DNA from 4 places in the Pantoea alhagi genome. Region 4 is predicted to be linked to each of the others. Evidence: predicted binding sites of a transcription regulator. Region 4 holds the regulator's gene; each other region holds the start of a gene.

Region 1 (3,118 bases), 1.5 Mb from region 4:
CTCAGCGCAGAGCAGCAAACGCACGCGGCAAATAGCGTTGCTGAACATGCATTAAACGTAGCGTCGGTGGATCGGGCGCAGCATATCGCGCTGTTTCTGTCGGTTGATGGCGAGCTCAATACCTGTCCGCTGATTGCCCGACTCTGGCAGCAGCACAAGCAGGTTTATCTGCCGGTGTTGCACCCTTTCTCGCCGGGAAACCTGCTGTTTATTCACTATACGCCGGAAACAATACTGATCCCCAATCGGCTACGCATTCCGGAGCCACCGCTGGACGTACGGCATATTATTCCGCTCGACCGGCTGGACGTGATGTTTGTACCGCTGGTGGCGTTTGATAAACAGGGACAGCGTCTGGGAATGGGTGGCGGGTTTTACGATCGCACCCTGCAGCACTGGCGCAACCATCGTTTTCTTCCCATCGGTCTGGCGCACGACTGTCAGCAGGTGGATACGCTGCCTGCCGAAGCCTGGGATATCCCGTTACCGGCGATTTTAACCCCTTCCCGTCTGTGGCAGTGGGAAACGTAAAACGCCGCCTGAAAATCAAGGCGGCGTCGGCAGAGATAAACGCGGGTAATCAGTAAAGCAGGCGCGCGCGCATCGTGCCCGGAATCGCTTTCATCAGCGTCAGCGCCTTATGCGCCACATCCAGTTCTGCATCAATATCGATAACCACATAGCCCATCATCGGCGTGGTTTGCAGGTACTGTGCAGAGATATTGATCCCCTGCTCAGCGAAAATCTGGTTAATGGCGGTCAGCACTCCAGGACGGTTTTCATGGATATGCAGCAGACGGCTCACATGTGCGCCATGCGTAGGCAGTGAAACTTCCGGGAAGTTAACGGCAGAGAGCGTAGAGCCGTTATCAGAATATTTCGCCAGCTTGCCAGCGACTTCAATGCCGATATTCTCCTGCGCTTCCTGCGTTGAGCCGCCGATATGCGGCGTCAGGATCACGTTGTCGAATTCGCACAACGGGGAGTTAAACGGATCGCTGTTGGTCGCTGGCTCTTCAGGAAAGACATCGATAGCCGCACCGGACAGATGTTTATTCGCCAGCACCTGGCAGAGCGCGGGAATATCCACCACCGTTCCGCGCGAGGCGTTAATCAGCAGCGAGCCGGGCTTCATCAAGGCCAGCTCCTCTGCTCCCATCATATTTTGGGTAGAGGAGGTTTCCGGCACGTGCAGGCTGACAACATCGCTCATATTCAACAAGTCGGAAAGATGCGTGACCTGCGTGGCATTGCCCAGCGGCAGCTTGTTCTCGATATCATAGAAAAAGACATGCATGCCCAGGCTTTCCGCCAGCACGCCCAGCTGCATGCCGATATGACCGTAGCCAATAATACCCAGTTTCTTACCGCGTGCCTCATACGAACCGGCGGCCTGTTTATTCCAGATGCCGCGATGGGCTTTGGCATTCGCCTCTGGGATACCGCGCATCAGCAGCAGCATCTCCCCGATAACCAGCTCCGCCACTGAACGCGTATTCGAGAACGGCGCATTGAACACCGGCACACCGCGTTTTGCCGCCGCGTCTAAATCCACCTGATTGGTGCCGATACAGAAGCAGCCTACGGCCACCAGCTTTTCAGCTGCGGCAAAAATCTCTTCAGTCAGCTGAGTACGGGAACGAATACCGATAAAGTGCGCATCGCGAATGGAGGCTTTCAGCGCTTCACTATCCAGCGCGCCTTTGTGATATTCAATATTGGTGTAACCTGCCGCACGCAAATTATCCAGCGCGCTTTGGTGAACGCCTTCCACCAGCAGAAACTTAATTTTGTCTTTCTCCAGCGATACTTTTGCCATTTCCCGACCCTATTTTGCAGACTTCAGAAGAGGCTGTAATAAGCCAGCCTTCTGCCAAAATATCAAAATTTACGCGCACGGCAATACAAACGATTGCCTGTCGCTTAGCATGGGTAAATGTGGATTAGGGCGGATTCAACAGATTATGATGGGAAGCGCGTCACTGGCAGAACGATAGCGTTGCAGGCACCCGTTATGTGACATAAGTCACCAAATTAGGCTATCCGTAGAAAAGATGTTTTTCAGTAAGAAATAACCGGCGCGGCAGACGCGCCGGTCAGATCATTTGGTAATGGTTTTTACCCCATCAGGGCCGCCGATCAGTGCCACATCGGCGCCGCGTGCGGCAAAAAGCCCTACCGTCACTACGCCAGGCAACGCATTAATGGCGCGTTCCAGCTCGGTCGGGTTAACAATGCTGAGATTATGTACGTCGAGAATAATGTTGCCATTATCGGTTACCACCTGCTGACGATATTCCGGCAGGCCGCCCAGCTTCACCAGTTCACGCGCCACATAAGAACGCGCCATAGGGATCACCTCCACCGGCAGCGGGAAAGCGCCCAGCACATCAACCTGCTTTGACGCATCAGCGATGCAGATAAACTTATCCGCGACCGCCGCGATGATTTTCTCACGCGTCAGCGCCGCGCCGCCGCCCTTGATCATCTGCATCTGCGGGTTGATTTCATCAGCGCCGTCAACGTATACCGCCAGAGCGTCGACCTCGTTAAGATCGAATACCGGAATACCCAGACCTTTTAACTTCAGCGTAGAAGCCTCAGAGCTGGAAACCGCCCCCTCGATTTGGTGTTTGATCGAGCCGAGTGCATCAATAAAGTGGGCGGCGGTCGAGCCAGTGCCCACGCCGACAATGGTCCCTGGCGTGACATAATCCAGCGCGGCCCAGCCAACTGCTTTTTTCAGTTCATCCTGCGTCATGGTATGTTTAAAACCTGTGCTAATAGTGTGCGCGTAGTATAAAACAAGCTCTGGCTAAAATGCCTGTTGGACAAGCGGTGTTTTGTCGCTTTGCAAAGCAGTCCACAAACTGTCGCCGTTATCCGCAGCCGCAAAGTATTAATTTTATGGCATAGTGTCCCGCCATTCCTGAAGGAGAACAGAATAACAATGAAAAGACCCGATTATCGAACGCTTCAGGCTCTGGACGCTGTGATTCGCGAGCGCGGCTTTGAGCGCGCGGCGCAAAAATTGTGTATCACCCAGTCGGCGGTGTCACAACGTATAAAGCAGCTGGAAAACATGTTCGGTCAACCCTTGCTGGTGCGCACTATTCCG
Region 2 (3,118 bases), 1.2 Mb from region 4:
TTACCGGACCGCAAAGATAGTAGTGGCGACCTGTTTCAGCCAGCTCGGCGGCAACGGCAGACAGATCTATTTTGCCCTGCGCGCTAAAGCGTCCGGCATCTTCCTCACGCGGCTTGCTGTACCAGACATAGCTGTTGAAATGCGGAAGCTGCGCGCCGGTTTGCGCGACTTCATCAGCAAACGCATGGCGGGCACCGTTCTCTGCCGCATGAAGCCAGCTTACCGGTGCCTGGTGAGGCTGCCTGGCAAGGGCATGCAGCATCGCCAGCATCGGCGTTAAGCCGACGCCAGCTGAAATCAGGGCCACAGGCGTTGTCGCCTCGACCTGCAGGAAAAAGTCGCCAGCCGGCGCCGCCAGATTAACCACGTCGCCAACTTTTGCTTTCGCATGCAGCCAGCCGGAAACCGTACCCAGCGCTTCATGTTTGACGGCGATGCGATAGTCACGACCATTTGGCGCATGGGTCAGAGAGTATTGCCGGATTTCATGGTTAGCGAAGTCAGGATCCTGCACATGCACGCCCAGATACTGCCCTGGGTTAAAATCCGCCACCGGTTCGCCATCTACCGGCGTCAGGGTAAAGCTTTTAATGACTTCGCTCTGCTGCTGAATAGCGCTGATACGGAAAGGACGTGTGCCGCGCCAGCCGCCCGGTTTTTCCTCGTGCTCATGATAAATCTCTTCTTCGCGCTGGATAAACACATTGGCCAGCACGCCATAGGCTTTGGCCCAGGCGTCCAGCACTTCCGGGCCAGGGTTGAGCATTTCATCAATGGTGGCCAGCAGGTGTTTGCCCACAATCTGATACTGTTCCGGCTTAACGGAAAAACTGGTGTGTTTTTGCGCGATACGCTCTACGGCAGGCAGCAGAGCCGCCAGATTTTCAAGGTTAGCGCCATAAGCACAGATAGCGTCAAAAAGGGCCTGACGTTGATCGCCATTGCGCTGATTGCTCATATTAAACACATCTTTCAGTTCCGGGTTATGGGTAAACATCCGGTCATAAAAGTAAGCAGTTAGCGCGGGACCCGTTGCTGCCACAGCGGGCAGGGTGGATTTAACGGTGGTGATGGTTTGGGCATCAAGCATAATCACTCTCCAGTGAGATTTATAAGTTGCATTTTAAATGCATGTTAATTGCTTTTGTCGTTATTTGTAAATAATGCTGGAAAAATAAAGGATGCTAACGTTAGCAATAATGAAAAACAGACAAGCGGCGGCTGAATAACTGTCATGATAAAAGTGGGAAGGCGATCGGGCTGCAAACCTTGCCAGTGCTCAAGCCAATCGTTTGCGTAAAAAGCCGTTCACGAGGCTATGCTTCTACCTGCAAAACGGTTTACACTGTTGGCCTTCGCCCGTCAGGGCCATATAGTGCCGTTAAAAGTTAGCTGAGTCAGGAGATGCGGATGTTAAAGCGTGATATGAACATTGCCGATTACGATGCCGAGTTGTGGCAAGCAATGGAGCAAGAAAAGGTTCGTCAGGAAGAGCATATTGAACTGATTGCTTCAGAAAACTACACCAGCCCGCGCGTGATGCAGGCGCAAGGTTCACAGCTGACCAATAAATATGCCGAAGGCTATCCGGGCAAACGCTACTACGGCGGTTGTGAATATGTAGATATCGTTGAGCAACTGGCCATCGATCGCGCCAAGGCGCTGTTCGGCGCAGATTATGCCAACGTCCAGCCGCATTCTGGTTCACAGGCAAACTTTGCAGTCTATACCGCGCTGCTGCAGCCGGGCGATACCATTTTAGGTATGAACCTTGCTCACGGCGGTCACCTGACGCACGGCTCTCCGGTAAACCTCTCTGGCAAACTGTATAACGTTGTACCTTACGGTATCGACGAAACGGGCAAAATCAATTATGACGAGCTGGCTTCGCTGGCACAGCAGCATAAGCCGAAGATGATCATTGGCGGCTTCTCCGCCTACTCTGGCGTATGCGACTGGGCAAAAATGCGTGAAATCGCCGACAGCGTTGGCGCTTACCTGTTTGTTGATATGGCACACGTTGCGGGTCTGATTGCCGCAGACGTTTATCCGAACCCGGTTCCGCATGCGCATATCGTTACCACCACCACCCATAAAACGCTGGCGGGTCCGCGCGGCGGCCTGATTCTGGCGAAGGGCGGCGACGAAGATCTGTATAAAAAGCTTAACTCTGCCGTTTTCCCGGGCGGACAGGGCGGCCCGCTGATGCACGTTATCGCGGGTAAAGCGGTGGCGCTGAAAGAAGCGATGGAGCCGGAGTTCCGGGTTTATCAGCAGCAGGTGGCGAAGAACGCCAAGGCGATGGTCGAAGTCTTCCTGGAACGTGGCTACAACGTGGTTTCCGGCGGCACCTATAACCATCTGTTCCTGCTGGATCTGGTGGATAAAAACCTTACCGGTAAAGAAGCAGATGCCGCGCTGGGCCGTGCGAACATCACCGTGAACAAAAACAGCGTGCCGAACGATCCCAAAAGCCCGTTTGTCACCTCTGGTATCCGTATCGGTACGCCGGCGGTCACCCGTCGCGGCTTTAAAGAAGCTGAAGTTCGCGAGCTGGCTGGCTGGATTGTGGATGTGCTCGATAACATCAACGATGAAGCGACCATCGAGCGCGTGAAGCAGAAAGTGCTGGAAGTTTGCGCTCGCTTCCCGGTGTATGCCTGATAGTTTTCCTCTCGCTTTAGCTAAAAGCCCCGTCCTGTTGGCCGGGGCTTTTTTATCACCGCAGAAACCCTTAATTGCTTATCCTTCCACGATTTGCCAAAGTAAACGCCTTATTGTCGGGGGATATATGACGGTCCGTTCAACATACTGGTTAGCACTCGGTTACTTCACCTACTTTTTTTGTTATGGCATCTATCTGCCTTTTTGGGCCGTATGGTTAAAAGGCAGCGGGCTGGATGCGGAAAAAATCGGTCTGCTGCTGGGGGCCGGAATGATTGCCCGCTTTGTTGGTAGCCTGCTTATCGCCTCACGAGTGCGCGATCCCTCACAGCTGGTGCTGGCGCTGCGTCTGCTGGCGCTGTTAACGCTATTGTGCGCCGCCGGGTTCTGGCTGGGACAGCAGTGGCTGTGGCTGCTGCTGGTAATGATCGGCTTCAATCTGTTTTTCTCGCCG
Region 3 (3,118 bases), 1.5 Mb from region 4:
GCTGCCCACTTCCGGCAGGTCGATAAATACCATATCACCCAGCAGCTCCTGCGCATGTTCAGTAATGCCAACGGTATAAGTGCCGTCCGCTTCCTTACGCACCCATTCATGACTTTCACGATATTTTAATTCATTTGGCACATTGCTCATCACTGCATTCTCCTGCACTGGTTACTGAGCGACCGGTTTACCGGCGCGAACAAAAATAGGTTTAGTGACGTTGACCGGCATTTCCCGGTTACGAATCTGTACGATGGCCTGCTCGCCGATACCCGCCGGAACGCGGGCCAGCGCGATGCTGCAGCCTAACGTTGGAGAAAAAGAGCCGCTGGTAATGATCCCCTGCTGCAGATTGCCCTGCGCATCGGTAAACATTACCGGCAAGCCATTACGCAACACGCCCTTTTCCTTCATCACCAGGCCGACCAGTTTCTCGGTGCCCTTTTCACGCTGATGCTCCAGCGCCTCGCGCCCGATAAACTGACGATCGGCTGGCTCCCAGCAGAGCGTCCAGCCCATATTCGCCGCCAGTGGCGAGACGCCTTCATCCATATCCTGGCCGTAGAGATTCATCCCCGCCTCCAGACGCAACGTGTCACGCGCCCCCAGTCCGGCAGGCTTTACGCCCGCAGCCAACAGCTGCTGCCAAAATTCACCGGCCTGCTCGCCCGGCAGTGCGATTTCATAGCCGCTTTCGCCGGTATAGCCGGTGGTGGCGATAAAAAAGCCGTCTGACTCAACGCCGAAAAAGGGCTTCATACCGCTAACGGCCTGACGCTGCGCCTCACTAAACAGCGTTTGCGCTTTCTGCTGTGCATTCGGCCCCTGTACGGCAATCAACGCCAGATCGTCACGTACCTGTAACGACACATCGTAGGGCTGCGCATGCTCGCCTATCCACGCCAGATCTTTTTCGCGCGTAGCGGAGTTCACCACCAGCCGGAACCAGTTATCGCTCATAAAGTAAACAATCAAATCATCAATCACGCCACCGGAGGCATTGAGCATGGCGCTGTAAAGTGCCTTTCCTGGCTGCGTCAGACGCGCGACATCATTCGCCAGCAGTATGCGCAGAAATTCCCGGGTGCGTTCACCCTGGAGATCGACGATGGTCATATGGGAGACATCAAACATACCGGCATCTGTCCGCACCGCATGATGTTCATCCATCTGCGAGCCATAGTGCAGCGGCATCATCCAGCCGTGGAAATCGACCATGCGGGCACCGCACGCTTGATGCTGTTGATACAAAGGAGTCTGCTTCATAACATTCCTGTGCGTTAACGGGGTGATCAGACGCTAAAAGAGGCTAAAACGTCCGACGCAAACGTTCTCTTTCATTCGACGTTATCACTGAATGAGCCGTTTAACCATAAGCTAAACAAGGGCGAATTCATTCCGGCAACGTTGAAGGCTTCAGGGATTGTGCAGAACTTTTCACTGAAAAAATGCGTGGCAAGGCACATAACCAGCAACAGAAGCGCAACAAAGCAGTTTAAAAACCAGTCAGCGAATAAATAACGTTAAAAACGGCCACTGGCAAACAGCCTTCTGCATTAGAAAATATAATGCGAACAGCGGGGTTAAATTAGAATAATTCAAACGAACGAGCCAAAAGCGTGCAGCTGCTTCAGGCTGGTGCAAAGCGGAGAAAAAAGCGGGAAAAAACGATAACAGGCGATTAACGGCGCACAAAAAAAGGGCCGAACGGCCCTGAGATAGCGGGCTACAAACCCGCGCTGTAGGTTTGACGCATAAACACCCTGCTCAGGCTACGCTTAGCGCAACCATTCCGGCAGGTCGTGTAAGCTCATCGCCTGTTTCAGCAACCGGGGCTTAACGCCGGGCAGACGATCTGCCAGCCGCAGGCCAACATCGCGCAATAGCTTTTTCGCAGGATTGTTGCCGGCAAACAGCTCACGAAATCCCTGCATGTTAGCCAACATGAGTGCCGCGCTGTGTTTGCGGCTACGCTCATAGCGACGCAGATAGAGATGCTGACCGATATCTTTGCCCTGCTGCTGCAGGCGGCGGATTTCTCCGGTGAGCTCCGCAGCATCCATAAAGCCCAGGTTAACGCCCTGCCCGGCAAGCGGATGGATGGTATGGGCCGCATCGCCAACCAGTGCCAGCCGATGGGCCGCAAACTGGCGGGCATAACGCGCCGTCAAAGGAAATGTCTGCCGTTCGCTCTCCAGCTCACACAGGCCAAGACGCATATCGAAAGCGACCGACAGCTGCTGATTAAACAACGCGGCAGGCATTTCGCGCAGTCGGGTCACTTCCTGCGGCGGCAATGACCAGACGATCGAACAGAGATGCGCATCGCTCAGCGGCAGGAAAGCCAGTATGCCTTCGCCATGGAAAACCTGACGCGCCACCGCCTGATGCGGCTGCTCGGTACGAATATTCGCAACCAGCGCATGATGCTGATAATCCCAGAAGGTCAAGGGAATATCGGCCTTTTCACGCAGCCATGAGTGCGCGCCGTCAGCCCCAACCAGCAGGCGCGCGCTCATCATGCTGCCATCCTGCAACGTAATAAAAGCTTCGTTATCGCCAAAGGCGACCTGCTGCAGCTGGGCCGGAGCCAGCAGCGTGATATCACTCAACTGTTGCGCACGCTGCCATAAAGCCTGATGGATAGCCTGGTTTTCGATAATGTAGCCAAGATGGCTGACGCCCTGCGGCTCATCAAATTCAATGCGGCCAAAGCTATCGCGATCCCATACCTCCATGCCATGATATGCGCTTGCGCGCTGCGCCAGAATCGCGGACCAGACATCAAGATGCTGCAGCAGCCGTTCGCTGGCGGCGTTGATCGCAGAAACGCGTAAGCCGTGCGGCTCGCTGGGGTTAAAGGGTTCCGGCGCAGATTTTTCCAGCACCGCGATACGCAGGCCGCAGCCCTGTAATCCGCAGGCTACCGCCAGCCCCACCATTCCGCCACCGGCGATCACCACATCATAAGTTTGCATTGAAATCCTCTTTTCAGCGCGTTACCCAGCCAAGCGTACGCTCCGCCAGGCGGTTGCGCAGCCAGGGTAAATTGTCCATTGTCATCAGGCCAAGATTACGTCCTGCCACCAGCGGCAGATAGCGATTAGCAAACAGCCGC
Region 4 (3,118 bases):
GCAAAAAAGGCTTGCAGCGCTATGGTCGCCAGCGTGGCGATAAGAAAACGGCAGCGGCCAGGCGGGGGCCGCTGGAGATGAGCAAAGCGCACCGTGAACGCTATCAAAAAGCGCGTGAAACCGCGATGAACAAACTGATGAGCCAGTTAGGAAAGCCCTATTTATGGGGAGGCACCTCACCCCATACCGGCTTCGACTGCAGCGGTCTGGTCTGGTATGCCTATAAAGATGTGGTGAAATTCAAGATCCCCCGCACCGCGAATGAAATGTATCATCTGCGTGATGCGGCCCCCATTAACCGTGAAGCGCTGGAAAAAGGCGATCTGGTGTTTTTCCGCATCAATAACCGTGGCGCAGCCGATCACGTTGGCGTCTATCTGGGCAATGGTCGTTTTATCCAGTCGCCGCGTACCGGTAAAGATATTCAGATTAGCCAGCTTAGTGATGATTACTGGCAGCGGCACTATGTTGGCGCGCGTCGCGTTATGACGCCGCGCACCATTCGCTAACGCGTTGCGCAACAAAAAAGCCTGTCTCATGACAGGCTTTTTTATACTTCGCGCGGCGCTCAGTGCATAACGGCAGTGAAGCTAAACGCCATAATCATCAGCAATGCCACGACGGTAGTACCTATTGATAGTTTTAAATCGGTGTTCATCTGGCCTCTCCTTTACCCACATAAATTGTAACGTTATAGATTTTCCCATACTCCCTGGTAAAAATCTCGTTTTCTTTGCGCCAGCTTGGTAGAATCCCCGCCTTGCGTTGCGCAACGACAAAAAACCACCGTTGGCAGCCCTTTTTTAAAGACGTCCCGCCAGTCAGACGTACCTCAGCCCGCATAATGACAACCTCAACGCGCGCTGAATAACGCTATGTGGACGCAAACGATTAACATTAGCCTTATCAAAATATTAGGATAGGCGCAGGAGTATCTTTTTAATGGCAACAATCAAAGATGTCGCGAAGCGTGCCGGCGTTTCCACCACCACGGTATCGCACGTCATCAATAAAACCCGTTTTGTCGCGGAAGAAACCCGTGAGGCCGTGTGGGCAGCCATCAAAGAACTACACTATTCGCCCAGTGCGGTCGCACGCAGCCTGAAGGTTAACCACACTAAATCGATCGGTCTGCTGGCAACCTCGAGTGAAGCGCCCTATTTTGCTGAAATTATTGAAGCGGTAGAAACGCGCTGTTTCGCCAGTGGCTATACCCTGATTTTGGGCAACGCCCATAACGATCTACAAAAACAGCAGGCTTATCTGTCAATGATGGCGCAAAAGCGCGTGGATGGTCTGCTGGTGATGTGTTCTGAGTATCCTGAAGCACTGCTGAAAATGCTTGAGGAAAACCGCAATATTCCCATGGTGGTCATGGACTGGGGCGAATCCCGCGGCGATTTTACCGATACCGTGCTGGATAACGCTTTCGAAGGCGGCTATCTCGCCGGGCGCTATTTGATTGAGCGCGGTCATCGCGATATCGGCGTGATCCCAGGTCAGATGGAACGTAATACCGGTAGTGGACGCTTTGCCGGCTTTGTAAAAGCGCTGAATGAGGCCAACATCCCGGTACGCGAAGAGTGGATTGTACAGGGTGACTTCGAACCTGAGTCAGGCTATCGCGCCATGCAGCAAATTCTGGCGCAAAAGCAGCGCCCTACCGCCGTGTTCTGCGGCGGGGATATCATGGCAATGGGCGCGATTTGTGCAGCGGATGAAATGGGGTTGCGCGTGCCGCAGGATATTTCGGTTATCGGTTACGATAATGTGCGCAACGCTCGCTATTTTACCCCGGCGCTGACTACCGTCCACCAGCCCAAAGAGCAGCTGGGCGAAACCGCCTTTGATATGCTGCTGGACAGAATCACCAGCAAACGCGAAGAGCCGCAAACCATAGAGGTTCATCCCACGCTGATTGAACGTCGCTCCGTCGCCGACGGCCCTTTCCGCGACTATCGTCGTTAATGCGATGGCTCAGAAAACCTCCTTTTCTGAGCCTGTTACTCTTCACGCAGCCATTCCCGGTTGATTGTTTCCGTATCGCCAAGATAGTCCAGCAACCAGCGCAGTGCAGGTGAATCGCTTTGCTCCGACCAGCTGACGCAACAGAAGCTGTCGGGGAACGGCACCGGCAGCATCAGCTCCGTTAGCTGCCTGGCTTTAAGCAGCGGCGCGGCAAAATGACCGGGAACCATGCCCACGCACAGCCCGGCACGCAGGCAATCAAACGCGCTTTCCCAGTCCGGCACTACCAGGCGACGCTGATTATCCAGTGTCCAGGTAGTGCGCCGGGGCAACGCGCGGGAAGTATCCTCCAGCACCAGCGACGGCCATGGGCGAATATCATCCTCCTGTAGCGCAGTGGTAATGCTGGCTAGAGGATGATCAATGCTAACCACACAACGCCAGTTCAGCGCGCCCATATCGCGGAAGGCGAAGCGCCCTCCCACCGGGATCGCCTGTGTCGCGCCGATCGCCACATCAACCCGTTCATCCGCCAGCGCATCCCAGACGCCGTTAAAAACTTCCGGCGTGATCAGCAGCTCCATATCCGGAAAATGTCGGTAAAAATCGAGCACCAGCTGGCGGGTACGCTGCGGCTTAACGATGCGATCCACAGCAATGCTTAACTGCCCGCGCCAGCCGTTCGCTACCTGCTGGCACTGGCGTCGCGTGGCCAGCATTTTTTTGATAACAGCCCGCCCTTCACGAATAAAAAGCTCTCCCGCCTCCGTTAATACCACGTCCCGATGACGTCGTTCGAAAAGCGGCACCGCCAGCCAGGATTCCAGCTGACGAACCGTATAGCTGATAGCTGAGGGTACACGATGTAACTCTTCGGCGGCGGCGGAAAAGCTGCCATTGCGTGCTACGGCATCCACCACTTCCAGTGCATATTCAGACCACATTTTTTGCCTGCAAAAATTTTGATATCAATCGGCAAATTTTAGCGTTTCACATTCAGAAAAACATCCTTTACCCTCGCGCCGTCTGTTCACCTGCTTATAAATGAGAAAGAGATGTCTGCTTCAAAAGGATTTATGCTCTATCTGGCGCTACTCAGCACGCTGGGTTTTCTGGCCACCGATATGTATCTGCCTGCGTTTACTGCCAT

The links. The regulator PurR, encoded in region 4, represses purine synthesis genes. The targets are predictions, from matches to a motif close to CANGCAAACGTTTGCNTG.
Region 1: the regulator PurR is predicted to act here: its motif matches at 1,902-1,919, upstream of serA (phosphoglycerate dehydrogenase).
Region 2: the regulator PurR is predicted to act here: its motif matches at 1,282-1,299, upstream of glyA (serine hydroxymethyltransferase).
Region 3: the regulator PurR is predicted to act here: its motif matches at 1,321-1,338, upstream of gcvT (glycine cleavage system aminomethyltransferase GcvT).

Annotation. Positions count from the first base shown of each region.
Region 1 covers NZ_CP019706.1:2,346,241-2,349,358, reverse strand. The annotation lists gene B1H58_RS10965 (5-formyltetrahydrofolate cyclo-ligase) at 1-531, shown strand, start outside; gene serA (phosphoglycerate dehydrogenase) at 581-1,819, opposite strand; gene rpiA (ribose-5-phosphate isomerase RpiA) at 2,102-2,761, opposite strand; gene B1H58_RS10950 (LysR family transcriptional regulator ArgP) at 2,951-3,118, shown strand, end outside.
Region 2 covers NZ_CP019706.1:2,627,895-2,631,012, forward strand. The annotation lists gene hmpA (NO-inducible flavohemoprotein) at 1-1,090, opposite strand, end outside; gene glyA (serine hydroxymethyltransferase) at 1,411-2,664, shown strand; gene B1H58_RS12340 (3-phenylpropionate MFS transporter) at 2,792-3,118, shown strand, end outside.
Region 3 covers NZ_CP019706.1:2,353,238-2,356,355, reverse strand. The annotation lists gene gcvH (glycine cleavage system protein GcvH) at 1-150, opposite strand, end outside; gene gcvT (glycine cleavage system aminomethyltransferase GcvT) at 172-1,266, opposite strand; gene ubiI (FAD-dependent 2-octaprenylphenol hydroxylase) at 1,779-2,978, opposite strand; gene ubiH (2-octaprenyl-6-methoxyphenyl hydroxylase) at 2,992-3,118, opposite strand, start outside.
Region 4 covers NZ_CP019706.1:3,813,525-3,816,642, forward strand. The annotation lists gene B1H58_RS17990 (C40 family peptidase) at 1-509, shown strand, start outside; gene cydH (cytochrome bd-I oxidase subunit CydH) at 569-658, opposite strand; gene purR (HTH-type transcriptional repressor PurR) at 943-1,968, shown strand; gene punR (DNA-binding transcriptional activator PunR) at 2,004-2,912, opposite strand; gene punC (purine nucleoside transporter PunC) at 3,024-3,118, shown strand, end outside.